2 regions of the Bacillus sp. NPDC077027 genome follow, and region 2 is predicted to be linked to the other one. Evidence: riboswitches for the same ligand, from Rfam matches in the RefSeq annotation. Region 2 holds a riboswitch; the other holds the start of a gene.
What was found. A riboswitch is a leader RNA that binds a small molecule or an ion and turns the genes downstream of it on or off. The one in region 2 is predicted to bind glycine.
Positions count from the first base shown of each region.

Region 1: it holds a riboswitch for glycine, as region 2 does, so the genes downstream of both, ACQKEZ_RS09745 (amino acid permease) here and gcvT (glycine cleavage system aminomethyltransferase GcvT) in region 2, are expected to answer to the same signal.

Region 1 is NZ_JBNNIO010000002.1:817,553-832,532, reverse strand. It holds gene ACQKEZ_RS09755 (MFS transporter) at 1-1,148, shown strand, start outside; gene ACQKEZ_RS09750 (alpha/beta fold hydrolase) at 1,279-2,283, shown strand; glycine riboswitch at 3,216-3,295, shown strand; gene ACQKEZ_RS09745 (amino acid permease) at 3,448-4,794, shown strand; gene ACQKEZ_RS09740 (hypothetical protein) at 4,934-6,760, shown strand; gene ACQKEZ_RS09735 (DUF3169 family protein) at 6,821-7,501, opposite strand; gene ACQKEZ_RS09730 (helix-turn-helix transcriptional regulator) at 7,498-7,704, opposite strand; gene ACQKEZ_RS09725 (NUDIX hydrolase) at 7,867-8,493, shown strand; gene ACQKEZ_RS09720 (TetR/AcrR family transcriptional regulator) at 8,629-9,186, shown strand; gene ACQKEZ_RS09715 (DMT family transporter) at 9,200-9,556, shown strand; gene ACQKEZ_RS09710 (DUF5360 family protein) at 9,576-9,962, shown strand; gene ACQKEZ_RS09705 (DUF4188 domain-containing protein) at 10,043-10,513, opposite strand; gene ACQKEZ_RS09700 (PadR family transcriptional regulator) at 10,517-11,071, opposite strand; gene ACQKEZ_RS09695 (hypothetical protein) at 11,598-12,488, shown strand; gene ACQKEZ_RS09690 (beta-glucoside-specific PTS transporter subunit IIABC) at 12,854-14,707, shown strand; gene ACQKEZ_RS09685 (glycoside hydrolase family 1 protein) at 14,710-14,980, shown strand, end outside.
Region 2 is NZ_JBNNIO010000001.1:568,364-583,343, forward strand. It holds gene comGB (competence type IV pilus assembly protein ComGB) at 1-269, shown strand, start outside; gene comGC (competence type IV pilus major pilin ComGC) at 285-578, shown strand; gene comGD (competence type IV pilus minor pilin ComGD) at 571-1,026, shown strand; gene ACQKEZ_RS03090 (competence type IV pilus minor pilin ComGE) at 1,001-1,312, shown strand; gene comGF (competence type IV pilus minor pilin ComGF) at 1,227-1,751, shown strand; gene ACQKEZ_RS03100 (hypothetical protein) at 1,748-2,131, shown strand; gene ACQKEZ_RS03105 (YqzE family protein) at 2,195-2,380, shown strand; gene ACQKEZ_RS03110 (DUF3889 domain-containing protein) at 2,420-2,692, opposite strand; gene tapA (amyloid fiber anchoring/assembly protein TapA) at 2,998-3,642, shown strand; gene sipW (signal peptidase I SipW) at 3,617-4,195, shown strand; gene tasA (biofilm matrix protein TasA) at 4,269-5,072, shown strand; gene sinR (transcriptional regulator SinR) at 5,144-5,479, opposite strand; gene ACQKEZ_RS03135 (anti-repressor SinI family protein) at 5,513-5,677, opposite strand; gene ACQKEZ_RS03140 (YqhG family protein) at 5,867-6,664, opposite strand; gene ACQKEZ_RS03145 (DEAD/DEAH box helicase) at 6,682-8,349, opposite strand; glycine riboswitch at 8,601-8,709, shown strand; glycine riboswitch at 8,713-8,817, shown strand; gene gcvT (glycine cleavage system aminomethyltransferase GcvT) at 8,917-10,014, shown strand; gene gcvPA (aminomethyl-transferring glycine dehydrogenase subunit GcvPA) at 10,032-11,378, shown strand; gene gcvPB (aminomethyl-transferring glycine dehydrogenase subunit GcvPB) at 11,371-12,831, shown strand; gene ACQKEZ_RS03165 (rhodanese-like domain-containing protein) at 12,872-13,252, opposite strand; gene ACQKEZ_RS03170 (lipoate--protein ligase family protein) at 13,473-14,309, shown strand; gene mntR (transcriptional regulator MntR) at 14,395-14,826, shown strand; gene ACQKEZ_RS03180 (patatin-like phospholipase family protein) at 14,941-14,980, shown strand, end outside.

The DNA of each region.
Region 1 (14,980 bases), on a different contig from region 2:
CATTGGCGTTTGCCGTTTTTCTTATCGGAACAATTGAATACATTATTACAGGGATTATCCAACTGGTATCTAACGATTTCAATGTATCGACATCTGTAGCGGGCTTGCTTGTAACGACTTTTGCTCTATCGGCTGCAATTGGCGCACCTATTGTTATCGCTCTGACCATTAATGTAGACCGAAAGAAACTATTGCTAACCACACTTCTTGTTTTTATCTTAAGTACATTCTTATCATTCTTTAGTCCTTGGTATGGCATGCTGCTCTTTACAAGAGTTGTACAGGGTGTTAGCGGGGGAATTGTAACAGTAGTTGCAATGGCTGTAGCTACACGCCTTGTTGAAAAAGAAAAAAGAGGCAATGCGATAGGAATTATTTTGATGGGCCTCAGTAGTTCTCTTGTAATTGGCGTTCCAATTGGCACCTTTCTTAGTAGCATCATTGGATGGAGAGGACTATTTATCGTAGTTGGCGTATTCGCACTCCTCCCATTTATTTTTATCTACAAGAATGTCCCATCCATAAAAGAAAAAGAACCTGTCACAATTAGAATGCAATGGTTGATATTAAAGAATAAAAAAATGGTGATCACTGTAATCATTACGCTCCTTTATATAGGTGGATACTCAACCTTATTTACATATCTCACCCCCTATCTGCAAGAACAATCAAATCTAACCATCGAACAAATAAGCGGGCTTCTGCTTTTAGCAGGTATAAGCAGTTTTATGGGTTCAAGAGTTGGGGGGCTGACTGTTGATAAAAAAGGACCTAAGTTGACCATTTTTATCGGGTTGCTATTACAAGCGATCATGTTACTGCTCCTTTCTATTGTTGGCGAGTTTTTATCTTTAGTGGGAGTAATTGCGGTTATCATGATTTGGATGTTGGCGACGTGGGGTACGTCTCCAGCGCAGCAATTCTATTTAGTAACACAAGTACCGAGATCTCCTGATATTGCTTTAAGTGTAAATACGTCTTTCATTCAATTTGGATTTGCAACAGGATCGGCTTTAGGGGGGTATGTAATAAACATATCATCTGTTTTGAGCCTTGGATGGATAGGGTTAGGCTTTGTGATCCTAGCTTTATTAATAGCAACAATTTTGTTTGCTTCTGAAAGTGGATCTAAGAATCTATCTCATTAAAGCATCATGAAAGTTGAGCTACTCAAAGCTTGAGTTTTGTTTCATCATTACGCACCCATAAAAAATGTCTTTTTGGAGGATTACTATTATCTCCATTTACATATTTACCTATAAGAAAAGGAGTGGAAAAATGAAAGATTACGATGTTTACTCACTTAAAAAAACAGCTTTACAATCGGGAGGGAACCTTCCAAATGCATTCCTTGCCTATAAGACATACGGCACTTTAAACGCTGACAAAAGTAATGTCATTGTTTACCCTACTTGGTTTGCCGGGCAACACACTGATAATGAATGGCTCATAGGAAAAGGCAAAGCTCTTGATCCTGATCATTATTTTATCATTGTTCCAAATATGATCGGGAACGGTTTGTCTTCATCTCCAAGTAATACATTACCTCCATACGACAAAGCTAATTTTCCACTAGTGACTATCTATGATAATGTTCGTTTTCAGCACGAACTTATAACAGAAAAGTTTGGTATAAAAAAAGTCGCTCTCGTTGTGGGCTGGTCTCTCGGAGCAATTCAAGCATTTCAGTGGGGAACTAGTTATCCTGACATGGTGGATCGAATTGTGCCATTTGGAGGCGTAGCAAAAACTCGTCCTCATGCTCAAGTCGTTTTTGAAGGGCTTATTGCGACATTGCAAGCAGATAACAAATGGCAAAAAGGATTTTATACTGAGCAGCCTAAAGGTGGCTTATCCGCGATGGGACGTGCATATGCTCCATGGGGCTTTTCGCAAGCCTATTATCTAGAACAATTATATCAATCGGAAGGATATGCAACATTGAAAGACTATTTAGAAGAGTATTGGGATCAAGTGTTTTTTTCGTTTGATGCTAATGACTTGATTACTATGTTACGTACAGGCATACATGGAGATATTAGCATGAACCCAAGAGACAATGGGAATTTGGATCAGGCATTAGGCCATATTACCACTAAAGCTCTCGTCATCCCAGGAACAACTGATTTATTTTTCACTCCTGAGGACAGTGCATATGACGCAGAGCGTATGCCACAAGTCGTTTTTCATCCAATTGAATCCAAATGGGGACATTGCTTCGGTATCGGTCAGAATGAGCAAGATTCTGTTCAGATCGACAACCTCATAAAAAATTTTTTATGAGAAAGTTAAAATCAATTTAATGGTAATTAAGCGCTGTCTGATACACCACTTTTCTATCAATGCTATTATTGATTTTGCTATCGGTGGTGGTGTAGGTGCTATTCAATGTCAAATTGCTAAACAATTAGATAAGAGGGATAAGCGTCCTAATAATGGTTGGGTAGATATATATTAGGAGGAATTTTATGAAAATTTTTATGAAATATGCTGTAATGATTCTGTTTGTAAGTGTATTTTTCTATTATTACAATATGTTTATGCCTAAAAATTTTCTGTATTTTATTGTTGCTTTTCCTATCGGTTTTTTTGCTATTACCATAATTGATAAGTTGTTTAGTGATAAGTGATTTTTGAAATAAGCAAGCTATATGGTTGCTTATTTTTTATGGGGTTAGAAGAAGATATTGTAAGTATTCAAGGTGCTTGTTCTTATATATGATTTTAGCACGCACACAGGGGTGTGTATAAGTGCACTATTGTCATGGGTGTTCTATTACCAAAATTGCCACCACTTTTTTTGTTGTTCTTCAAATTGTTCAAGTCGTTTTAGAATGGCACGATTGAACTCTTTTTTTTGAATGCGATCACGACATTGACATCTTGTAGCGGTATTCCATATGGACAGATTTGATTGATACAAGGTCGCTACAAGTTTGGCTACTTCTTCTAGTGATTTACCACTCAATTTAGAGTGTGTATATATACTCCATAGCGGATAAAATGGACTTATTAACCTATTATCTTTAGCAACCAAAGGTTACACATTGAGCAAAAGGAACGTGCCAATTTATGCCAATCAGTAACGTTCATGAACAATTTCCATTGACACCATCATCATCAAAGAGTAAAATATGAAATTATTCAGAAATAGCAACACCTCGTTCAATAATAAAATACGAAAAGCTATGATTGCTGTGGGTCACACTATAGCAGGAGCAGCTTCTGGAGAGACCGTGGGTATCTGCGGCGCCGAAGGGTTCACAATCTCAGGCAAAAGGACAGAAGAGTACGGAATAATGTATTTGTGATGCAGTAAAACCGCATTGCATATCTTTATTTTGCTATTCTTATGACCATGAGATTGGAGCGCATCCAATCTCTTTTTTTATGGGTTTTTTTTGATGCTCATTATTTCACTATCATGGTTTTTAGGAGGGCATAAGGTTGGCACAGCAAGAGTTAAAGCGAGATTTATCAAATCGGCACGTTCAATTAATTGCCATTGGGGGAACCATCGGCACTGGGTTATTTTTAGGCTCAGGTAAAGCCATTCAATTGGCAGGTCCCTCTATCATTTTGGCTTATCTCATCGTGGGGATGGCAATCTTTTTTGTGATGAGAGCACTTGGAGAATTATTGTTATCAAAAGCAGGCTATCAGTCTTTAACGGACATAGCTGAAGACTATCTTGGGCCTTGGGCATCATTTGTGACAGGGTGGACGTATTGGTTTTGCTGGATAATGACAGCGATGGCGGATGTGATTGCTGTCGGTGTTTATGTACAGTATTGGTTTGATATCCCGCAGTGGATTCCTGCTTTTATTTGTTTACTCATCTTATTAGGCTTTAATTTATTAACAGTCAAGCTTTTTGGGGAGCTTGAGTTTTGGTTCGCTTTGATTAAGGTCATAACAATTCTTTTATTAATTGGGATTGGGATCGTGCTATTAGTCATTGGGTTTAAAACAGATGCGGGCCCTGTGACTGTGACAAACCTGTGGGCACATGGCGGAATTTTTCCAAACGGCATGACTGGCTTCCTGCTGTCATTCCAGATGGTCGTCTTCGCATATGTTGGTGTGGAGTTAGTTGGTGTATCCGCAGCAGAAACGTCGAATCCGCAAAAAAATATTCCATCAGCGATTAATAAAATCCCGTTGAGAATTTTATTCTTCTATGTCGGAGCAATCTTTGTTTTATTATGTATCAATCCGTGGATGGATTTAAGCGCGTCAGAAAGTCCTTTTGTCAAAACGTTTAGCTTAATCGGTATTCCAGTAGCGGCAGGGATCATTAACTTTGTCGTCTTAACATCCGCCGCATCTGCGTGTAATAGTGGCATGTTCTCAACGAGTCGTATTCTCTATAACTTAAGCCATCAGAAGCAGGGACCGAAATCGTTTGGCAGGCTTAACAAACATGCCGTTCCAAGCAATGCTTTATTTGTTTCAACCATTGTCGTTTCTGTTGGGGCTCTTTTAAGCAAGCTAATCCCAGAGCAAGCCTTTGGTATAGTGACGACGATTAGCGCGATTTGTTTTATTTGGGTATGGAGTATTGTGTTGATTTGTCATCTCAAATATAAAAAAACGCGTCCACAGCTCCACGCGACGTCAACTTTTAAAGCGCCATTCACACCATTTGTGAATTATCTAGTCTTGCTGTTGTTCGCGACAATACTAGTGATAATGTTGTTTGCGGAGGCAACACGCCCTGCGTTATTATTGACGCCATTATGGTTTGGGCTGTTGTTTATTCTTTATAGCCGTAGGAGGAAAAGGGCTGTTTAAAGGAAGAGGGTGTCTTCTACCATGTTCATGTTTTCCTTGCTATCAAAACTTTTATTTAATAGAATACAAAAAGAAATTTCTTTATGAAATGAATAAATGTGGAATTTATATAAAAGTTAGATCCAGTGAGGAGGCTTTCATGGGTTTTAAGAATGAATTCAAACGAGAGATGCGTAATTTTAAGAAAGATCTAGAAAAAGAGATTCAAAAGACGTGTTCAGTAGAGTACAAAGGACATCGTATTGAAGTGATCAATGAATTAAAAGAAGAGCAGTTGTTCATTGATGGGGTACTAGTCGATCAGAAGAAACGGAAATCAGTATTCTTACAGCTTGTCCCCTTTTCTAAATTGTCAGGGACATTACATTCTAAAGACGGTGTGAAGCATAAGGTTTCTGTAAAAGTCGGTGGCTTGACACGCTTTACATGTGTGATAAAAGTCGACAATGTGGTTGTTTTAGATGATTCGTCTCATTTAGAATTTCTCCCTTGGGAACACAAAGAAAAAATCGTTCCTTTTATTGAACAGCAAGTTCAGCGTCAAAGTGTCATTGATGATCTACCAGATGATGAATATTTGTATGACGAAGATGATGTACGACTCGTGGCAGGGTTATCCGATCAATTGATGGATGAGGGAACAACACCATTTTATGTGGGTAAGCTGATTAAGTTATTTGAAGCACAGATGCAGAATCCTTCAACTAAAACTAGAAAAGCGACCTATGAGAAGATCATTTTTGACAATATGGCAAGCTATATGGAAGAGTTCATTGAACGCTTCCAGGAACTGAACTGGAATGAATCTCATGTGCAGAAAGAAGCGTTGTGGCTGCTTCATCATGCGGCACATCGCGAGGTTGTTAAGTTTGCGGTGACTGTTCTTGGTTGTACGAATTGCGAGGAGCATCAAGAGCTTTTAATGACAATTGGTCAGCATGATGAATTTACACCATATGTTGTATTTGCGCTAAAAAATGGAACAGAGTATGGAAACGATCATATTTATCAGCTTGCCAAGTCCGTTCATGGATGGGGGAAAATTGAAGCAGTCAGAGCCCTTGAGCCTACTTCACCAGACATTAAGCATTGGCTTCTCACAAATGGCTGTGAAAATTCAGTGATGAACCAATATCTCGCCTATACTTGCGCCATGAAAGGTGAATTAGATGTCGTTTTAGACAATGGTGACATAACAAAGGAGCTGTATGATGGTGCAGCGCTTATTATAGACGCTTTGCTTGATGATGAAGGACCCTGTGAAAATATGGATGATTACCCATATGCAGTCGACGTTCTGACTCGATTTGTGTTCCACGCAACGAAGCATTGTCATACGATTGAAGACGTGTATCCACTTGTGAAAATCCATGCATTTTTACATGAGAATGAGAATGTATGGGAAGAGCGGTTTTCTGATCTGTGGAAGCCATTTCAACGAACTGATTTACAGGAGCGAATTCAATCTATCTTGAAAGATTCCCATTGGGCGGAGCTCTCTTTGGAGACATTAAAAGAAGGGTTTCGGTTTCAAGCGCTTGAAGTTGCACGTTATTATGGGGTAGAAATCACATCGACATTATTTGATTTGTTTGAAAAGAATCCGACCCAAGGTGAAATTTACTTTGCGATCATGAAAGCAAACGAACCTACACATATCAAGCATCTTTGTGCGATTGCAGAGAAGCACCTTTCTTTGACGAATCTTTCAGAGGATGATCAATATTGTCTAGAAATGATTGTGCCAGAGTTGTGTCATGTTGAAGGAACGGGGCTGTCACTCATACAAGCAGCGCTAGCCTCTGGTCAAGGGATCTTACAATATCATGCTATGAACGCACTTGAAGGATGGTCGCCAGATTCGTGGAACAATGATTCAATACTTGCAAACATCAAGCACATAGCTGAGACGACCAAGGATAAGGAAGACCGTCAATTGGCGAAAAAGCTATTAAAACAGCAATAAATATCGCCTGACATTCAAGAAGCACAGTCCAAATAAAAATGGACTGTGCTTTTTCTGATGCTAACGATTCCTAATCCTCAAAATATATTTTGCATTCAATATCGTGAGAATCAAACCAATGATGATAATGGAGAATAGTTGTGAGTGGTTGGAGCCAATCGAATAAAGAGTTAAAATAAACATGGCGCCAATAAGCAGGATGTTCATGCTTTGAAACGTAAAATAAAGTCCCTCTAGCATGACGTGACGTTCTCCTTCATCAGATGTTTCCAGCAGTTTTTTTGAATAATTTACATCTGAAACTTTTGGTAAATGACGTTCAGGGTACACCAAAGTCAGCACTGACCCAGCTACATACGTGCAGATGGTGGCTGTAACAAATAGAATACCAGTGATGACAATCAGCCATATATGTTGCTGTGTGATGACAGCGATACTGATCGCAATGATTGAAAGGAACGTACTGCTATTATTCGCTAGCGTCACATCACTATATTTTTTGTACTGCCATTCATCAAGCGTATCTTCCTCTTCGCCTGATAAGGAGAGTGAAGCCTTTTTCTTCATTTGGGAGACACCAGCAAAGCTCCATATCGTTAAAATGAGGGAGATTCCGCCAATCAAGATGGTCGTTTCAAATGAGATGTGTAAAAATGTTGATTCAAATTCTGCTGCGAGTAAGGCGTAAGCACCCAAAAATCCGAGCGCTGGTCCAGCAAGCATCTTCCAAACCGTTTTCATGTGCATTCATCCTCCTCGAAAATAAAGATTTGTTCAATCGGTTCTTCGAATATGCGTGACAGCTTGACAGCGATAAGCAGTGAAGGCATTAGTTCGCCTCGTTCTATTAAACTAATGGTTTGACGCGAGACTTTTGCACGTTTTGCAAGCTCTGTTTGATTGATGCCGTCACGCGCGCGCAGTTCTTTTAGCCGTGTTTTCATATCATCACCTCGATCATATCTAATTCAATTGTAAAGTATGATATTCATTTTGACTAGTTTATTTGTCAAAATGAGCAGTTTTTTTATCAGAAATGTGATCTTTATGCATCGAGTGAACAGTGTTACGCTTAAACTAATAAAAAATGAGGTAGGAGGAGTATCGTGTTTTTAGATCAATTAAAGAAAGATTTACATAAACAACAGCCCCTTTTTATTGGGCAGGATACGGCATTTCAAGCCGCGGTGCTCGTGCCATTAGTGCAGGTGAAAGGCGAGTGGCACATTCTGTTTGAAGTACGGTCATTTACCATGAGAAAACAGCCCGGTGATATTAGTTTCCCAGGGGGACGAATTGATGGGAACGAAACGCCACTAGATGCGGCTTTAAGGGAAACGTATGAAGAGCTCGGGGTTGATCCAACAACGGTGGAGGTCATCGGACAATTAAGTCCGTACGTAGCATCACCTTCATTTGTCGTCTATCCATATGTAGGCATCATTGATTACGAACAAATCATTCAATCCTACAATAAGGAAGAAGTCGAAGAGCTATTCACCGTGCCATTGAAATGGCTACTAGATTATGAGCCTTATTTGCATGTGGTCTCAGTTCAACCAACACCCGCTGAAGACTTTCCATTTGAAAAAATTATGAACGGTGAGAAGTACAGCTGGGGTACGAGGTCGATAGAAGAATGGTTCTATGATTATCATGGTTACACAATCTGGGGGCTGACTGCACGGATTTTGAAATACTTTATCGGAATGATGAGATCAAAAAACGGATAGGTTGATGAGTGCATTTTCTTCTAAAGAAGAAGATGCTTTTTTATTGTAGAAAAAATATTGCTATTTTGTGAAAAGATTATTATGATACTCATGAAACCATCATAGTTTTTGTGGTACCGAAAAGGAGGTCTTTATTTGAAGACACGTGTGATGAAGGAAGCACTGCTGCTTATTCAACAAAAGGGTTTTACATTCACAATTAGTGAGTTAGCCAAAAATTTAGGGACGAGTAAAAGAACAATTTATGAGCATTTTACTTCAAAGGATCAAATAATTGAATTCATCATTGATCAACTCATTTCACAGATTCAAGAAAAAGAGAACGAAATAATCGAGAATACAGATATTGAGTTACTGGATAAAATGAAGCAAATTCTTTGCTGTACGCCTAATGAATTTAAAATGATGGATATGCGCCTTTTATCTGATCTGAAAAAACACCATTTTCATCAATGGGAAAAATTAGACAATTTCTTAAAAAATGAATGGACAGCTGTTCTAAAATTAATGGAACAAGGAATAAATGAAGGCATTATTCGTCAGGTCAATTTGGACTTATTTATTGAGTTATATTTAGGCGCAATCAATCAAATTTATGATCCAACGTTTTCATCTCAGAATCAATATACATTTGAGGAGAAATTACAAGCAGTGATGGACGTTCTTCTATTTGGAATTGCTCATCGAGAATAAAGGGGAGATGAAAGTGGCATGGGTCTATCTATGTTTGGCAATTTTACTTGAGGTAGCTGGTACAACAAGTATGAAGCTATCTAATGGCTTCACAAAGCTTGTGCCAAGTATTCTATTGATCATTTTTTATCTGGGCAGTCTTTTGTTTCTCACGTTAACGTTAAAAACAATTGAAGTATCAATTGCTTATGCAATTTGGTCAGGTATGGGCATTGTCATTATTGCATGTATTGGTGTTTTTTATTTTAATGAGAGTTTCCACTTACTTAAAATTATTTCTATTATTCTGATTGTGATTGGAGTAGCAACATTGAATTTCACCGTAGACCATGAAAAATCAGAGGATCAGTATATGATGAAAAATGATTGATTCATAGAGGGGGTAGACCATGAAATATTTAAAACCATTTTTCTTAGTAACAGATATCGGGTTTATTATTTATTGGTTGTTCACTTATTTTCATCTAATACCGAAAAGTTGGGCCTTCAAGGATTATGATAACCCGATGATCATAGCTTGGAATTGGTCCTTCTTTCCTTTAGATCTTTTTATTTCAATAACAGGACTTTATAGTCTGTATTTATATCAAAAAAGTAAGAAAGCGTGGAAGACATTTGCATTAATTTCCCTTGTGTTAACTTTCTGTTCTGGATTACAAGCAATTGCTTTCTGGTCTTTTCATATGGACTTTGATATGAGCTGGTGGGCGTTAAATTTGTATTTGCTCATTTACCCATTATTTTTCTTGAAGCTTTTTATACCAAAAGAGTCCTGAAGAAAACAGGAGCTGTGACAAAAGAAAACGGATTTTTGCTGACTTTTGGCACAGCTTTGCATTGCATAACGCTGTCTTCCCTAGCTGAGCCTTTCCCGCGCACTGTGCCTCCCCGCACCAACCACGATATGCTTCTGTGCTTTTCCGATCCCGTACAACGGCATGTTCGCATAAATGGATTCATATGAACCGGCTTTAATTTGATACGTTTCATGATAAATACCAACGGCATCGTTTTTCCCGACTTTTTGATTGAATTCTTTCCAAGCAGTAAGGTGCTTGTCCATTTTTGCATAGGCGAGCAGATCTTCTGTGGAGCGCCAATATTGAATCATGGTTGTGGTTCTTAAGCCAAAATAGTTTTCCATTGCGAGGAAACCGAGTTCCTCTTTGTTCATATAAAGTTCTTTGATCATAGCAGGCATTGCTTTCACAACAGGAAGCCATTTATGAACGGCAAGGCGTTTGTTTATTCGCATCCCAATAATAAAAACGACGATGTCCTCAGAATTGTCTGTCGTATAGCGACCTGGAAAAATGTCTTTTGCCATCTGTTATTCCTCCCTGTTTTTCAATGTGTGAATTGTAGCCTCACACCATTCAATTGCTGATTTTGTTACCCTTTTTCCATAATCTAATGTAAATAGCCAGTAAGTCGCATCATCGTCATTTGAATAAAGATTCATGATGTTTTGTTCAATCATGGTATACGTTTGAAACCGAATATCTAATCGCTGTTGATAATTTTGTAGGAGAGAGATTTTTTTTTCATCAGTCAGATATTGCCCAAAAAACAGTTTGAGCAACACTTCGTTCCGTTCTACTGGCAATTGATCAAGTGGTTGCTCTAGCCAATGCTTCAATGTGTCGATACCTTTTGAAGTGAGATGGTATTCATTTTTATCTGATCTGCCGGATGTCGCTGAAGATATGACTTCTGCTAACCCTTCTTGCACAATGAGCTTCAGCGTCGGATAAATCTGACCATAGCTGACTTTCCAGAAGTGATGAAAGCTCTTATCAATTAGTTGCTTAATGTCATAACCAGACTTACAATCTGTAGTTAAAATACCTAATATCGCATATGTCGTATCATTATATTTCTTCATAGTATCTACCTCCTATCTAAAAGATATATCAATTAGATATATAATACTTCATGACAGAGCAAAGACACAAGAATTTTCAGAAAAAAGATTCATCTACCTAAGATTGACTTTAAGGTGAATTTAAAACAAAATAATTACGATTTGTTAAATGAGGAGCATTTCATATCAAAATCAGATAGCGCTTGTATCAATTTGTCTTTGATCAACGGGCTCGTATATGAAAGCTCCTTTATCATATCTGAAATCATCGTTGCTTCGGATGGTAAAATTGAAATTCTGCTAAACATCTTCAACCAAATGGTTTTAAGTGAAGAGAATATACATAGGTATTTACAATACTTAGCGCCTCTTTATGTGAGAACGGGATAACCTCTAGAAGTTCTTAAAAAGAACTGTATTGTAAATGGACTTGAATCAAATTCCATATATTGATGATATAGGACATGAAAGAACATTATGGTAAACTGGTAATGAAGTACAAAAGATAGATGTTGATCTCTAACATTTTACATTGGAGGAGGTACGTATGAACAAATTAAAAGTTTGGATCGTGGCAATCATTGTGGTGCTACTTGTTGGTGCAGGTGGTTGGACAGCGTATCAAGCAACGGCGCAGAAGAATTCACTGAATCACTCTCATGCGTTTGCGTATAAAACAAAAGATCATCTTTCCTGGTTCAAGGTAACGGAAACGAAAGGAAAAGTAACCGGTCATTTGAATGAAAAGTTTGTGAAAGAAAGTTTTTTGGAACCAGAATTGTTTGAAGATCAATATGACTTATCGGGTAAAGTGATTGAGAGCGGTTACGAATTCCAGGTCAAGCAAGGTAAGGAAAATGTAACATACGAGGTCCGTTTCTCTGGAAAAGACCTATCTGTGAAAAAACAAGGTGAAAAGAAAAGTAAAATATATAAAGCGATTGATCAAAAAAAGCTGACTACTTATCAAAAGGCGATTCAAGATCGATACGATGAACTGGAGTATACAGCTGAGTTTAGACAGGATCAATATAGAAGAAACTTCACTGAGAAATTTAATGCCGCTTATGGCTATATTTATACAGCGCAGGACGGATCATATCAACTATTTTTAACAATTGATGAAGCATTACGTGAAGGTGAATGGTCAGGATCACTTCTGGTGACAACTGTTCCAGGAGTTGACTGTAAACCTTATAAAGAAACGACTTATGAAGCGTTTGGGCTTGCAAATGGCTACACTTTTCATATGTTTACAGATCCTTTAGTAAAAGACATGCAGAAAAGCATAAAAGGCACCGTCGATGCAGAGGCGAAAGTCATTGAAATCCCGTTTTGGAAGAAAGGTGGCATGTTGAAGTTAAAAGTTGTCACGGAAAAACAATATAAAAAGCAAGTTGAAGCATTTAAAAAGCAGGCAGAAGAAAAGAAAAAATAGATGATGAGCCAGGCAGGTGAATGAACTTGTCTGGTTTTTTTATTGATTGCTAGAAATGGTGAATGGCGTCTAATTGAAAGTGGAGACTATACGTTTTTAGTTCCTTTTGAGGAGGTTGACGACCGCTTCCGAAGTGTAATTTAGTTCTTTAGTCCTTTAATTTTCTATTAATTTCGAAAAAAATAAATGTTGACGCTTTCAATAATCCAATATATACTTAAAACAAATCCAATATTGATAAATTAGACATGTGACTGGTCATGCAGGCAGGATCTAAAACCGATAAATTTCTTTGATTTGTCGTTTTAGGTCCTTTTTTTATTGCTTAAATATAGGTCTCGTGTATTAGAAAAGGGGGAGAAACAATGAATTACAAACAAACAGCAAAAGATGTATTACAGCATGTAGGCGGTAAAGAAAATATTGCTCACTTGGAGCATTGCTCGACAAGACTTCGTTTTACATTGAATGATCAAAACAAAGCGAATGTACCGGCACTTGAGAAAACAGAGGGTGTCATCGCAGTACGTATGTCGGGGCAATGTCAGGTTGTCATTGGAAACGATGTCATCGAAGTCTATGAGAAATTGACCGATATTTTGGGAGGAGTACCTTCCGGACAAAATGGATCTTCCAATCAGCCGAAGGAAAAACAAAAAGTGGGGACTGTACTATTAGACTTCATTGTTGGTGTTTTCCAACCGCTTGTTCCAGCCATTGCGGGTGGAGGAATTTTAAAATCGTTTCTTCTCCTATTTTCGTTACTCGGACTAATTGATGCCAAAGGGCAAACGTATCAGATATTAAATATGGTGGGCGATGCGCCACTTTACTTCCTACCATTACTTGTTGCTGTAACAACAGCCAATAAATTAAAAGTAAATCCACTTGTTGCATTATCGGCAGTCGGCGCACTTCTTCTTCCGAATATGACGACTATGCTGACAGAAGGTGCTCAATTATTTTCATTCGATTTGAAAAATATTGCGTATGCTTATCAGGTATTCCCAGCGATTTTATCTGTCCTGTTGTATGCACAGATGGAAAAATTGTTTACCCGTATTTCGCCAAAACCAATTCGTATTTTCTTCGTACCTATGATGTCATTGGTCATTACAGTTCCAATCACATTACTATTACTTGGACCAATTGGTTTTACAGTTGGACAAGGGTTCTCAGCTATCATTCTTGCGATGTTTGATAAAGTGGGCTGGATTGCAGTGGCGATTCTGGCAGCAGTCCTTCCATTTATGGTTGCATCCGGAATGCACAAAGCGATGGTGCCATACGCTGTAACGACAATGGGGAATCTCGGAAAAGAAGCACTCTATTTGCCTGCATCACTAGCACATAACATCGCTGAAAGTGGCGCATGTTTTGCAGTTGCTCTTCGCACAAAAGATAAAGTTCTTCGTTCAACTGCCATTTCAGCGGGGATTTCAGCTTTCTTTGGAATTACCGAACCAGCATTGTACGGGGTGACGTTACAAAATAAACGTGTGCTTGGTAGTGTGATGATCGGTTCTTTCATCGGCGGGATCTTTATTGGACTTGTCGGCATTCAAGCCTTTGTTCTTGTTGGACCTGGTCTTGCAAGTATGTCGATGTTCGTATCTGACGACCTTCCACGTAACTTCATGTTTGCAGTCATTGGTTTTGTTATCTCCTTTGTTGTTGCATTTGTGGCTGCCTTTATTTTAGGAAAAGACCGAAAGAAAGAAGAAACAGAGCAAGGAGCGTTCGCTGAAAAGCTTGGCGGAGATGAGACATTCAAAAGCCCAGTTGTTGGTCAAATGATTTCACTATCTGATGTAGAAGATGAGATATTTTCTTCAAAGGTAATGGGAGAAGGAATTGCCATTATTCCTACAAAGGGTGAACTATATGCACCAGTAGATGGTGAGGTTTCCCTTCTTTTTGAAACAAACCATGCACTCGGTATGAAAACAGCAAACGGAGTAGAAATTCTTTTCCACATCGGTATTGATACCGTTCAGCTAGAGGGCAAGTTCTTTAAACCATTGGTCAAAGCAGGAGATCGAGTCAAAGCAGGAGATCTGCTCATACAATTTGATCTGGAAAAAATCGTCGAAGCAGGTTATGATCCAGTTACACTAGCAGTTATTACGAATACAGATAAATATGATATAAAAGTAACGCAATTAAATGAGGTCAATCGTCAAGATACGTTGATGGTTGTTACACAATTAGGAGGATAATCATGTCATCAACTAAAGGATTTCCAAAAGATTTTTTATGGGGCGGTGCAATTGCCGCAAACCAAGCAGAAGGAGCTTGGAATGTAGATGGAAAGGGCCCATCTGTTGCAGATGTTGCCATGTACCGTGCGAATTTAAGTGTAGAGGATTATGAAGGACACCTTGCTGTTTCTTCTGAAAACATAGATCGTGCAATAAAGGACCCAGACGAGAAAAAGTATCCGAAACGCCGAGGTATCGACTTTTATCATCACTATAAAGAAGATTTGGCTC
Region 2 (14,980 bases):
AGAAAGGCGAACCAATGGAGGAGCAGGTCAATAGATATTCGTTTTTTGATCAACATTTTGCATCGGTGATTCAGCATGGTGAGGCAAGTGGCCAGCTTGCAAGGGAGCTCTACACATACAGCCAGTTTTTATTAGAAAATGTTGAATTCAAAATTGAAAAATGGATGTCAATCTTGCAACCTGCGATATATGCAATTACTGCTGTTTTGATTTTAGTCGTGTACCTATCAATTCTGTTACCAATGTATCAACTGATGGAGCATATGTAACAAGGAGGTTCAAGAATGAATGATAAAGCATTTACACTACTCGAAATGTTAATTGTTATGCTGATTATTTCGATTCTTTTATTGATTACCATTCCGAATGTAACACGTCATCACCAGCATATACAGGCGAAGGGCTGCGAAGGATTAAAATCAATGGTGAGCACACAAATCATGGCATATGAGATGGATCATGATGGAAAGACACCAAGCATATCAGAATTAGAAAAAGAGGGGTATATCAAAAAAAGTCTTACTTGCCCAAATGGAAAAGCAATTATGATTCAAAATGGGGAAGTGAAAAATGAATAATTACGTAGCTCAGGATAAAGGCTTCACACTAATCGAGCATCTTGTGATGTTGCTGATTTATTCAATCTTGTTAACAACGGTGTTTACGAAAGTACCTTCTTTACTTGAGGATGCCAAAGCGAAAAAGCAGATGACACAAATGAAGCAAGATCTTCAATTAGCCTCATATACCGCCTTTGCTACAAACAGTCGTGTGGACGTTCATTTTGATGAAAAAAAGCTGTCCTATAAGGTGATGACTGAAAAAGGTAAGCGTCTTATCACTTCATCCTCAGATGAGCAAGGTTATATTAAGAATTCCACCTTTCAAAAACCCCTTCATTTCAATCCGAACGGAAACCCGGGCAGTGGTGGATCGTTCGTCGTTCAATATGGAAAACAATCGTATAAGGTCACAATTTATTTGGGGAGCGGAAGAATACATGTTCAAAAACAAGCAGGGATTTAGCACCATTGATACACTATTTGCATGTCAAATGTTGATTTTCACTGCTTCCATATTGGTCCCGTGCTATGAAATGGTAGCCATGAGCAGAAGTGAGGTGAATGCAAAAGTTGCAGCATATCAATTCATTCATGAACAAATGAATGCTGCTTTTTCAACAGGGGAACAAAAATCGGTGAGTGAAACAAGAGGGAGGATCACATATGAACTGGATTGGCAGGAGCAAAAGGTATGTGTACTCTATAAATTACAAAAAAAAGAAACGATCTGTTTTACCAGGTTTGAATGAGGACGGTTTTACTTTTGTTCATTCCCTGGTGCAATTTCAGCTCTATTTGTTTCTTTCAATATCAGCAATGATGCTACTTTTTTTAACAGTTAAAATCAAACCGTTTGATCAATTACAACATTTTTCAAAGATGGAGTGGCAATTGACTATGAATCAAATCGATGAGGAACTCAAAAAGGCAGTAACAGTAAGGGCAATTAATCACGGTCATGCACTAGAGGTGGTCACTCATAAGGGACAGATTATCACATTTGAACGATACAAAAACATGATTCGTAAAAGAGTGGACTCTACAGGGCATCTCCCCTTATTACAAAAGGTAGATGAATTGAAGGTCATAACCAATCAGCAAACGACTGTATTACGAGTGAAAGATGAGTCTGGTCAAATACATCAAGCGTCATTTCTTACATATAAAGGGGTGAATCGTCGAAATTGAAGTGTAATCGCGCCTTTGTATACCCGAATGTCCTAATCATGGCCCTATTTTTCCTTATTGTTCTAGGATCGGTCACTGCTAGCACTCTAAAAGAGTGGAAGCATGCAGAGCTAGCCATTTCCTATTATGAGAAACAGCAGTTATATAGAATAGGCGCTACTGAAGTATTAAAAAATACAAAGTCATGGTGTGGAAAAAACAAGAAACATTGGAATGTGACAGAAGGAGAAGTGTCGGTAAAGCCTGTGGTCTGTGATGAAAATAACGAGCGAATTCAAGTGAGCATACATGTTAAAACGAAGACCGGTGTCTCAGAATTTGGTGAGGTCGTGATAAATACAACTAAAAATGAAGTGCTTGAATGGATGTCAGATGATTAGGCTATGATGTATAACAAAACGCTCTTTCGGGCAACACTGAATGAAGGAAGGGTGAGCGTACAAATGAAAACAAATGCTTATGTAAAGTATATGACAGAAGAAGTCATTAAATATATGAATACACCACGTGAAGAACGGAGGGAGCATAAGCAAGTAAAAAAAGAACTGAAAACTCCGTTTGTACAGCGTTTGTTTGGAATGATTCCCTTTGGATTTGCCATGCTATTTAAACGAGATGAACACAAATAAAAAAGCCGCCAATTTGGTGGCTTTTTTATTTGTGTTGTATCAGCTATATTCTTCGACGACAATCACTTTATTGACTTTGTTTGAAGAGCGGTTATAGGAAATGGTGACAAAGACCCCGAATTCTTTAGTATCCTCTTTTAATGTAATATGGTATTGTTTTACAGATTCTGAGTCCCGATGACGATCCCATACTTTTTGCTTGAATAAGACTTGGGCTAAAGGATACCTTTTTTTCACTTCTTTGACTGCCCGAGTTTCCCATTGATCTGTATGATTTTGAAATACATAAGCAGCCTTTGATTCAGTTATCATGTTGCATGAGATTGAAAGCATGAGTATAAAACAGATGATTCCAACTCTTTTCATTCATCATCACCTCACCACTTGTTATCTTTTCCAATCTCTTTACTTTTATGTGAATTCTTTATTAAGTACAAATGGCACAAAAAAACATTAAATATGGCGAAAGAATGAGAAAATGGAAGATTTTTCTCGGAAATGTTCTTCTTTAAGAACAAAACGGGCTAATTTGCCATTTTGGTTTTTATAGGTATTTACTTATACTAAGTTTAATCGTTCTTATTAAAGAACAACCATTGGAGGAGTTGAAAGTGCCTATGAAACATTCGCTCTTTGTTCTCTTCTGTATGATCATTTTACTTTCACTTGCACATTTAACAACACCAACAAATGCCTCTTTTAATGATTTTGAATTCAGCAAAGTGACAATTAAAACGTGTGAGGATTTCCATAAAACAGACAAGAATTGTCAGCGTAAGAAGTGGGATAAAGGTCATTTGATCATCAAGGACCAAACGAAGATAAAAGGAATAGTTTGCGCTCCATATAAGTTAAGCATCACATTAAAGAATATAGGTCAAAATATGGCGTATTCTGGATGGCGGTGGGAATTGCACAAAGTCCCGAGCGTCAAACGACCTATAACTGATGGGCATGTACTTGAAAGAGGTAGCGTTCCAATCCTTCGTTCAAAAGAAACCATTGGCATTACTTCTAACAAAGCAAAAACACAAGGTGTGTATGTCTTTAAAATTTATTATCCAGAGGGCTTTAAAGTAAATGGGATGAAAAAGGCATATGTTTGGTCAAATCCTATGGCGCTTGCTCATTGTATTGAAAAGAAAATGGTTCCATCTGAATCACAATCAACTCAAGATACGCAAAAAAGCAAGGAATCCCAAAGCTCGTTTCAATTTAAAGGGGGAACAGTTGAAGATGAAAAGAATTCTGAACATGACTAGCAGCATTATGTATGCCATTATTTTCACCATCATGATTGCACTGATAATTATTGTATTATCATCAAGGACATCTGGGGGAGAACCACAAATTTTCGGTTATCAGCTTAAACAAGTACTTTCTGGCTCTATGGAACCGGAATTTTCAACAGGATCTCTCATTGTTGTCAAGAAACTAACCTCTCTTGACACATTAAAAGTTGGGGATATTATTACCTTCCAAACCAACCAAGATAAAGAACAATCATTTGTTACGCATAGAATTGTCAGCATAAAAGGGGAAGGGAAAGATAAAACGTTTGAAACAAAAGGGGATCATAACATGTACATCGATGGGACTGTAGTCAAGGGAAGTCAAATTTTTGCGGAATATACAGGAGTGAACATTCCATATGCAGGAAAATTTCTCTCTTATGCTGGAACTTCAGCGGGGACTGCACTTTTACTCATCATACCAGGTGTACTTCTCTTGATTTATTCATTGGTTAACTTTATGGGTGTGGCGAAACAACGAAACCGCTCAACTGAATTACACATCACTGAGAAGCAGGTGTAAGACTTTGATTTCTGTCTATATGTTTGTAGCCTATTTAGGTTTCAATAAATTATAACTTAGGGGGATTTGTATGATGAAATTTAAAAAGTCAAAAAAGTCAATTGGTTTAGGTGTCGTAACTGGTGCTTTAGGACTTGCATTAATTGGAGGAGGAACCTGGGCCTCTTTTAACGATGTGGAGAAGGCGAATGCAGTTTATTCAGCAGGAGAGCTTGACCTATCAGCTAAAGAAAATTCCGGAGCGATTAACCTAGCAAACCTAAAGCCGGGTGACAAACTCAAAAAAGAATTCAACTTTGAAAATAAAGGAACACTTGCGATCAATCAAGTGCTCATGCAGCTTGGCTATAGCAACTTCAAAGATGGTAAGGCTAAAAATGGTGATCAAAATACCGCAGAAGAATTTTTAAGTCAGTTTCAAGTGAGTGTGCTCACAGTGGGGGCTGAAGGCGGGAACGGCTATCCAAAAAACATTATTTTAGAAGGAGCAAACTTGCTTGATTTATATCTATTAACTTCGGAGCAGGATCAGGCAGCATTTGATAAGCTCCGCAATGCCATCGATGAAAAGTTTTTACATGAGAGTGGAAAAATCAATGTTGCAACAGTGGATGGAGCGACTGCTCCTGAGTATGACGGCATTCCAAAAAATCCATATGACTACGATAAAGTGGAAATGATCATTGAATTTGTTAATGACCAGACAAAGGACGGAGAAGGTAAATATATTCAAAATAAATACCAAGGCGATGCTATTCAAATCGATCTTTCCTTTGAAGCGACGCAGTGGAATGGTTTAACGATCGATCCTAAAAAGCATACGGATGAAAAAGGCTACGTGAAGGAAAATGAAAAAGCACACAGCGAAGATAAATAATATGAACAGTCTTTAGACTGATAATCATCATCTGAATAACAATTGGAGGAGTATGCGCTAAAATGTGCGCCTTACTCCTCTTCTTGCTTTTTTCTCCAGATTTGATAATCTAAAAATTCACGAAATTGCTTTTTCGAAACCCCTGATGTCATTGCATCTCGAACTAGTTTTTCCCATTCACTATCTAATTGACCATCGTATTCGGTTTCATCTTTTTCGTTTAAAAGTGTATGAACCGAGACGTCCAGAACAGCGGAGATTTTTTCAAGAAATTGAATGGAGGGGTTTGTTTGCAAGTTTCTTTCTATTGAACTCAAATAAGACTTCGCTACCCCAGCCTTTTCGGCCAGTTCTGATAGTGAGTAGCCTTTTTCATTGCGGTATTGTTTAATACGCTGGCCAATCAATGTCATCACCTTCCTTTCGATATTATAGCACATTCAGAAAGGTTTGATAGAATGACTTCTTACCAGTGGGGTAGACTCTGAGGACTTTTGGTTCGTTTTTAGAAAATGGCTGACTTGTTGCGGTGTGAGCCCTGCATTCCGAGCTTCAATTAATAATTGAATCCATTCGCTGTCAAGCTTTTTCTTTTCCTTTTCCATGCAAATACCTCCTAAAATACTGAATCGTGTATTTCAGGCACTTAACGCATTAAATGCAAAGACAAAGGTGGCATGTCCTCATGGTCGTTTGCGTCATGTTTTCGCCCAATACAAACTTACAAATTTTTCTTTTTATTTATTAAAAGATGTATATATCCGGAGAAAGAAAGGTGTTGAATAGAAAAAATCTTACCCTCTCTTCCTTTGCTGAAGATAAAACAACCCACCATTTTCAATCGTTAAACTGATTTTTGGCTCATATAAAGACTGAAGCGCTTGTCTTTCTATTTCATATTCTACAGATGTGCCTGAAGTCCCTTCATAAAATTGATTTAAAAGTTCAGAATCTTCGTTCCATTTTTGTATAGCTCTAATTGCCCAGTCGTTTGGCTCCTCATATGCATAACGCTCCATCAAAGTGAAGAGGCGTCTCACACCACTTTCCGGTTTGATCATTGTACTCATAGTGAAACAATAATCAGGAATTTGTGAAGATAGTTGTCGCTTTTCGAGTTTCTCTTGAAATTGCTCGACCACTTCTCCACGAATGAGATGGAGACCAAGTGAGAGAAGCTTATCTCTTTTTAGATCGGACAGATAAGAAATTTTGACATTTACTCCAAGCCAAGGCTCAAGTGCGACCTGTGTTTTGCTTACAGAGTTTGTTTGTTCGTAAAGGCGAATAAATCTTCCTTGTTGTTTGACAGCTTCAAAGATTTGAAACAATCGTGGCGAGCCAAAGTGAATAAATTCACCTTCTACGTTTGCTCCGGCTTTTTCTTGATCGGTAATAAGTGTGAGCTTCCGCGGCTCAGGTACGCCGCCTGTTTTTTCAAGCCAATGCCAATAAAAGGGTCGATTCATAATCATTTTGTCCATTTCAATTGTCAATTGCACAGTCATATGTCCACTACTTTGTTCAATAATGTCACATTGGTTTGCTACAAAGAATTTTTTAAGGAATGCATGAATGTCATGTTGTTGCATAAAAGAAAGCCTCCTTTTTAACCTTGCTGTCTTTTTTCAAGTGGGGGAGGTGTCGCCTGAGACAAAAAGGATGTAAACTGGCTTAACCTCGTTTTCATTTCACTATCAGACTGTTGCTGATATAAAATGTCATGAAGCTCTGCCTGAGCATCTGTCACTTCAATGCGCGTTAATATATCATCTAAGTCTCCGATCACATGTTCAAATAGCTGAATTTTTTTATAAAGAAGTTTTAAGATATGATCTTCCACAGTGCCATTTGTCGCCATATTATAAATGTGGACGTCTCGCTCCTGACCGAGTCTGTGGATACGTCCAATTCGTTGTTCAAGGCGCATAGGATTCCAAGGGAGATCGTAGTTGATGATTTGGTTACAAAATTGCAGGTTTATTCCTTCACCGCCTGCTTCTGTTGCAATGAGCACTTGAGCACGTTCGCGAAATAAATCTTTCATCCAATCCTTTTTACTTCGTTTGAAGCCACCTCTAAATGGAACAGAACTGATGCCATTTTGTTGGAGAAACCATTGTAGATAAATTTGTGTCGCGCGGTATTCAGTAAAAATAATCACTTTTTCATTTAATTGTTGTATGAGTTTGACGACTTCTATTGCCTTTGTGTTTTGTTCCACTTGGTGAATTCTTTCCATCATTCGCTCAATGGCATCATACCCAAACACATTCTCCTGTCCATCTTGCATTTTTTTTAGTGTCATATACACAGCTTCACGGCTTGAACAGCACTCACGCTCTAGTGTCATAATCGAAAACATGTGTTTAGCGGTAGATTGATCTTCTTTTAAGAGACAAATTTCATCATATAAAGCCTGTTCAGTAGGTGAGAAATCAATAGAGATGGTTTTCACATGACGCTTCGACCACTCAATACCGGTGTCTTGTCTTCGGTTTCGTATCATGACTTTGTTGACGAGCTGTTTTAGCGTGCTGTGATTTTCAAGCTGTAAGTCTTTCTTAGCAAACACATCTTTAAATTGATGCTCATTTCCTAAGTGTCCGGGCTTTAGTAGAGAAACAAGATTGAAAATCTCACCAATGCGATTTTGAATAGGGGTTGCAGTTAGTAAAAGACAAAACTTCTTGTTCAAGTTTCTAACAAACTCATAGTTTTTCGTTTTGTTGTTTTTTAGCTTATGTGCTTCATCAATAATCACCATGTCATATGAAATCGATAAGATGGTGTCGCGGTGGGGCATCCTTTTCGCTGTGTCAATGGAAGATACAACTACATCACATTGCTCCCAAACGTAACTCTTTTTCTGTTCAACAGCATCAATATAAAATTTTGATCTTAATTCATGTACCCATTGGGATACAAGAGATGCAGGAACAAGGATTAAGATTTTTTTTGCAAGGCCTCGAATCATGTATTCTTTTAAAATGAGTCCTGCCTCGATTGTTTTTCCAAGGCCTACTTCATCAGCTAATATTGCTTTACCATTCATTTCTTCTACCACTTTTTTTGCGACTTCAAGCTGGTGTGCAAGTGGTGTAAATGCTGTTAGGTGAGAAGGTGCCTGTAATCCCTCAAAAGAATCAATGGCCGTGACCTTTTGTACTTGTGCTGCCAATTGATACATTTCCCAGTTCGCCCAAGGGCCATCATGTGTAAGGCAACGCATGAATTCGTTTGTCCAATCATGATCAAAAATCGTTTGAATATCCAATGGGAGTGAGCCTACCTTTCTGTCAGAATATCACTTGAAATGTTCTGTTTTTAAACGCTTCACTTTATGAAAAAGAAAAGGGGAGCGAAATATATCCACAAAAGCGAACGATCATTCTTTCTTTTTTAGAAATGTTAATGATTTTTATATTGCCCTTGTTGTGTAGCTAATGGTAGGATGTTGGTAAGTGATCTTCTGAATAAATCACCCACTTTGATAGTATGTCCAATAAAGGACAAGAATATGAGCGAATGATGGTATGGGGAGAGACTTGAAGGCGAGACAGATGCCAACAAGCGCCGAAGGAGCAAGCCGCACGAGTGCAGTGAATCTCTCAGGCAAAAGTACTCTTACCGGACGCAACTCTGGAGAGTGTTTGCTTCTTTTGTTGATGGGCAAACCACCAAAGGGGAAAACGCACAGACATATTTGTGTTTGTGCTGTAAACTTTCAGGTGCAAGGACAGAGAACTTTCTTTTTAAGGGAGTTGTCTGTCCTTTTTTGCTGCATTTTTTCTGAAAATTCAGCTTGATTGCAGCAACATGATGAAAAAGGGGGAAACGATCTATGCTTAAACGAACACCACTTTTTAATGAGTATCAAACGCTTGGCGGTAAAACGATTGATTTTGGAGGCTGGGAATTACCAGTTCAATTTTCATCCATTAAAGAAGAGCACGAGGCTGTTCGAACAAAGGCAGGACTCTTTGATGTGTCTCATATGGGAGAGGTTGAAATTACGGGTAAGGACAGCCTTGCTTTCTTACAAAGATTATTAACCAATGATGTTTCAAAACTGACAAATGGACGCGCACTATATACGGCGATGTGTTATGAAGATGGTGGAACCATCGATGACTTACTTGTGTATCAAAAAGAGGATGAAAACTATCTGCTTGTTATAAATGCCTCTAATATTGAAAAAGATGTGGAGTGGCTCTTAAAAAATCGGTTGAAAGATCAAGTGACGATCAAAAATGTATCTGATGAAATGGCGCTTTTAGCACTTCAAGGACCGCTTGCAGCTAATATCATCAAAGAAGTATCGAATGACGAAGTAACGGCGTTAAAGCCTTTTACATTCAAATCGTCTGCCCTCGTTGCTGAGAAAGAAGTCCTTGTTTCAAGAACAGGCTATACAGGTGAAGATGGTTTTGAAATTTACTGTCAAACAGAGGACGCAGTACATATTTGGTCTCTCCTTTTAAAGGTAGGAAAGCCAAAAGGATTGATCCCTTGTGGATTAGGAGCGAGAGATACGCTGAGGTTTGAAGCGAAACTGCCCCTTTATGGACAGGAGCTGACGAAAGATATTTCTCCGATAGAAGGTGGCATTGGTTTTGCAGTGAAACCAGATAAAGAAGCTGATTTTATCGGAAAAGAGGTCCTAAAGAAGCAAAAAGAAGAAGGCACTGACAGAAAGCTTGTTGGTATAGAAATGATTGATAAAGGAATTCCAAGAACGGATTACCTAGTTTTTTCAGGCGAAGAGCAAATTGGCTTCGTCACAACGGGAACACAATCACCTACCTTAAAGAAAAATGTCGGGCTCGTGCTGATCAATCAATCTTTTGCTGATCTGCATACAGAGGTAGAAGTACAAGTCCGCAAAAAACGTTTGAAAGCAAAAGTCGTCGCCACACCATTTTACAGACGAGCGAAATAACAAAGGGGGAACAAAGGATGAAGCACAGATATTTGCCACAAACAGAGCAAGATCAGAAAGAGATGCTAGATGTTATCGGTGTCGAGTCGATTGATGAACTGTTTTCAGATATTCCTGAAAAGGTGCGGTTTAAAGGGACGTATGATATCAAACAAGCAGCATCTGAAACGGAGCTAGTAAGAGAGTTATCTCGCCTCGCTGCTAAGAATAAAGATACTGTTTCCTACGCATCGTTTTTAGGGGCGGGTGTGTATGATCATTACCAGCCTGTCATTGTAGACCATGTTATTTCACGCTCTGAATTTTACACTGCATATACACCTTATCAACCAGAAATATCACAAGGAGAGCTGCAAGCCATTTTTGAATTTCAAACGATGATTGCAGAACTGACAGGTATGGATTTGGCAAACTCTTCGATGTATGACGGAGGAACTGCTTTAGCTGAAGCGGCAATGCTAGCAGCAGGTCATACCAAAAAGAATAAAATTGTCGTCTCAGAAACGGTACATCCAGAATCACGAGCTGTCCTGAAAACATATGCGAAAGGCCAAAATATTGAAGTGATTGAAGTACCCGCTTATAAAGGGCAAACAGATTTGGCTCAATTAGAAAAGGCAGTTTGTGAAGAGACCGCAGCTGTACTTGTGCAATATCCTAATTTTTTTGGGGGAGTAGAGCCGTTAAAAGACATTGAACCATTAGCTCATCAAGGGAAAAGTCTGTTTATCGTTTCTAGTAATCCGCTAGCACTTGGACTTTTAACACCACCAGGTCAGCTTGGTGCAGATATTGTTGTTGGTGATGCCCAACCATTTGGCATTCCTGCTGCGTTTGGTGGTCCGCATTGCGGTTATTTTGCTGTCACGAAAAAATTGATGCGAAAAGTACCTGGTCGACTAGTCGGTCAGACTGAGGATGAAAACGGTGTTCGAGGATTTGTTCTGACCCTTCAAGCGAGAGAGCAACATATCCGCCGGGACAAAGCGACCTCTAATATATGTTCCAATCAAGCACTCAATGCACTCGCTGCATCCGTTGCAATGACGGCACTTGGCAAGCAGGGAATGAAAGAGGTAGCAAATCAAAATGTGCAAAAAGCACATTATGCGAAAAAACAAGCAGAAGCACATGGCTTAAAGGCAGATATGGAAGGTTCTATTTTCAATGAATTTGTATTGAAATTGAAAGAGCCTGTAAAAGAAGCGAACAAAAGGTTGCTTGAAAAAGGCATCATTGGTGGCTATGATCTAGGACTTGTCTATCCTGAGTTAGAAAATCATATGCTTGTTGCCGTCACAGAGCTCAGAACAAAGACAGAAATTGATACGTTGATCAAGGAATTGGGGGATCGCCATGAATAAACAAGACCAACCGCTTATCTTTGAAGTATCGAAGGAAGGTAGAATCGGGTATAGCTTACCTGAGTTAGATGTGCCGGTTCAAGAACTATCGGAATTGTTTGATGAATCTTACGTAAGGCAAGAGGAAGCTGAGCTCCCACAAGTATCAGAGCTTGATATTATGCGCCATTATACAGCGCTCTCTAGGCGAAATCATGGTGTAGATTCCGGTTTTTATCCGCTTGGTTCTTGTACAATGAAGTACAATCCAAAGATCAATGAAAAAGTAGCGCGTATCGCAGGGTTTGCTCAAGTGCACCCACTTCAAGATGAAGAAACAGTGCAAGGCGCACTAGAGCTTTTATACGATTTAGGAGAGCACCTTGAAGAAATTACAGGAATGGATGCTGTCACTTTGCAGCCTGCAGCAGGTGCTCACGGTGAATGGACCGGACTGATGATGATTCGTGCCTATCATGAAGCAAGAGGGGATTATAAGCGGACAAAAGTCATTGTGCCTGATTCTGCTCACGGAACGAACCCTGCTTCTGCCACAGTTGCCGGTTTTGAAACAATCACGGTAGCTTCTGATGAAAATGGATTAGTTGATTTAGAGGATTTAAAGCGTGTGGTCAATAACGAAACAGCTGCACTTATGCTGACAAATCCCAATACACTTGGTTTATTTGAAGAGAACATTTTAGAAATGGCTGAAATCGTTCATGGCGCAGGAGGAAAGCTGTATTATGATGGGGCGAATTTGAATGCAGTTTTAAGCAGAGCTAGACCGGGAGATATGGGATTTGATGTCGTTCATTTAAACCTACACAAAACGTTTACAGGCCCACACGGAGGCGGAGGTCCAGGTTCGGGACCAGTTGGTGTCAAAGAGGACTTGATTCCTTATTTACCAAAGCCTGTATTAGTAAAACGAGAAGGCCAATTCCACTTCGATTACAATAGACCTGATTCAATCGGTCGAGTAAAACCGTTCTATGGAAACTTTGGGATTAATGTTCGCGCATATGCCTATATCCGCTCAATGGGCCCTGATGGCTTAAAGGCAGTTACAGATAATGCAGTCCTCAATGCAAACTACATGATGCGTCGTTTAAGTGCACATTATGACTTGCCATTTGATCGTCACTGTAAACATGAGTTCGTTTTATCAGGGAAACGTCAGAAAAAATTAGGTGTACGAACACTAGATATTGCTAAACGTTTGCTTGATTTTGGTTATCATCCGCCAACGATTTATTTCCCGCTCAATGTTGAAGAGTGTATCATGATTGAGCCGACGGAAACAGAATCAAAAGAGACGCTAGATTCATTTATTGAGGCGATGATTCAAATTGCCAAAGAAGCAGAAGAGCATCCAGAAGTGGTGCAGGAAGCACCACATACAACAGTTGTGAAAAGAATGGATGAAACAAAGGCAGCGAGAAATCCGGTGCTTGTGTATCAAAGTAAATAAAAGAAGACTCAGGGAGTTCTGTCTCCCAGAGTCTTTTTCATTAGTTCTTTGTTTTAATACGACCGCCCCATTTTTTGAAGCCACCTTTTAAATTGTAGACTTCACGACAGCCATTTTTGCGAAGCGTTTGTGCCGCTTTTCCGCTTCTGACGTTGTTTTGGCAATAGAGATAAACAGGCTTGTCTGGACGAATTTCGTTTTTCCGTTGCTTTAATTGTGACAATGGAATGTTTCTTGCCCCTAAAATATGTCCGCCTTCAAACTCATTCGGCTCTCTTACATCAATGAGCTGTGCTTTACGATAGCCTTTAATGAATTCCTCTTCAGTCAGCGTTTTCATGATACGTTGCTGATAGATGAAATTGCCGATTGAATAGAGAATGAAAAGTCCACAAAGGGAGAGGACAATAATATTAAATATTGGCAATACGACTCGACTCCTTCTTGAATATCATCACAGCAAACTGTGTGATTGTACGTTTTAGACAAATACTATTATAGTAAAGCTAAAGAATCTTGTCATCATAAATGATGCTAATTATTTTCAATTCATTCCCCATTTGATAGACTTGATAAAGAGAGAAGCCGCTGTTTAAAGGCGGATATAGAAAATTGACTTTGTAAAAGAGAAGGGATTTTATATGCAAAAAGAGAAATGGTGTTTCATTGATACAGGAAATAAAGATCCTGCCTTTAACATGGCGATGGACGAAGCACTGCTTTATTGGCACAGTGAGAAGCTCATTCCACCTGTCATCCGTTTTTATGGATGGGACCCAGCAACGCTGTCTGTCGGCTACTTTCAAAATGTTGAAAAAGAAATTAACATGGACGCTGTTCGTAAGTATGGTTTAGGCTTTGTTAGGCGCCCAACAGGCGGACGGGGTGTACTCCATGATCAAGAACTGACATATAGTGTGATTGTTTCTGAGGAGCATCCAGAGATGCCTGCAACTGTAACTGAAGCATATCGCGTGATTTCAGAGGGCATTTTGGAAGGCTTTAAAGAATTGGGACTTGATGCGTATTTTGCCATTCCTCGTACTGAAAAAGAGAAAGAAAGCTTAAAAAATCCAAGGTCTTCTGTATGTTTTGATGCACCATCGTGGTATGAGCTTGTTGTAGAGGGCAGAAAGGTTGCTGGAAGCGCTCAAACAAGACAAAAAGGGGTGATCTTACAACATGGCTCAATCTTAATTGATTTAGATGAAGACAAGCTGTTTGATCTGTTCTTATATCCAAATGACAGAGTGAGAGAACGAATGCAGCGTAGCTTTAAAAATAAAGCGGTCGCGATCAATGAAATATCAAAACGAACTTGTACGATTGATGATGCCCGTGTCGCATTTAAGCATGGATTTGAAAAAGGTTTGAACATTGAGCTTGTGCCATATGATCTTACGGATGAAGAACTAGCCTTTGTGAACCATCTTGCAAAGACAAAATATGCGTCTGACGATTGGAATTACAAGCGCTGACAGCTTTAGCTTTTCTTGTGTTTTTAATGGCAATAGTGTAGACTTGTTATGATTATTAAGTAAAGGTGCATTTTGGAGGGGTATTATGACGACACCTAGTATGGAAGATTATATTGAACAAATTTATATGCTAATAGAAGAAAAAGGATACGCAAGAGTATCTGATATAGCAGAAGCCCTCGCTGTCCATCCCTCCTCTGTAACAAAAATGGTTCAAAAACTTGATAAAGATGAATACTTAATTTATGAGAAGTACCGTGGACTTGTTTTAACCCCAAAAGGGAAAAAAATCGGTAAACGGCTCGTATACAGACACGAATTACTTGAACAGTTTTTAAGAATCATTGGTGTAGACGAAGAGAAAATTTATGATGATGTAGAAGGAATCGAACATCATCTTAGCTGGAACAGTATTGATCGGATTGGTGACCTTGTTCAGTTTTTTGAAGAAAACAAAGAACGGTCTGCGCAGCTGAAAATCATCCGAAAGAAAAACGAACAAAACAATCAAGAATAATGACAGTGAAAAGGACACTCAACGGATGAGTGTCCTTTTTGTATACAGTTCTATTTTCACAAGTGTGCTCCTAAACTAATAACAGTGCGATCTAAGAAAAAAGGGGGCTCCTTTATGAAAATTGACGGTGTATTCTCAGGAGGTGGCATTAAAG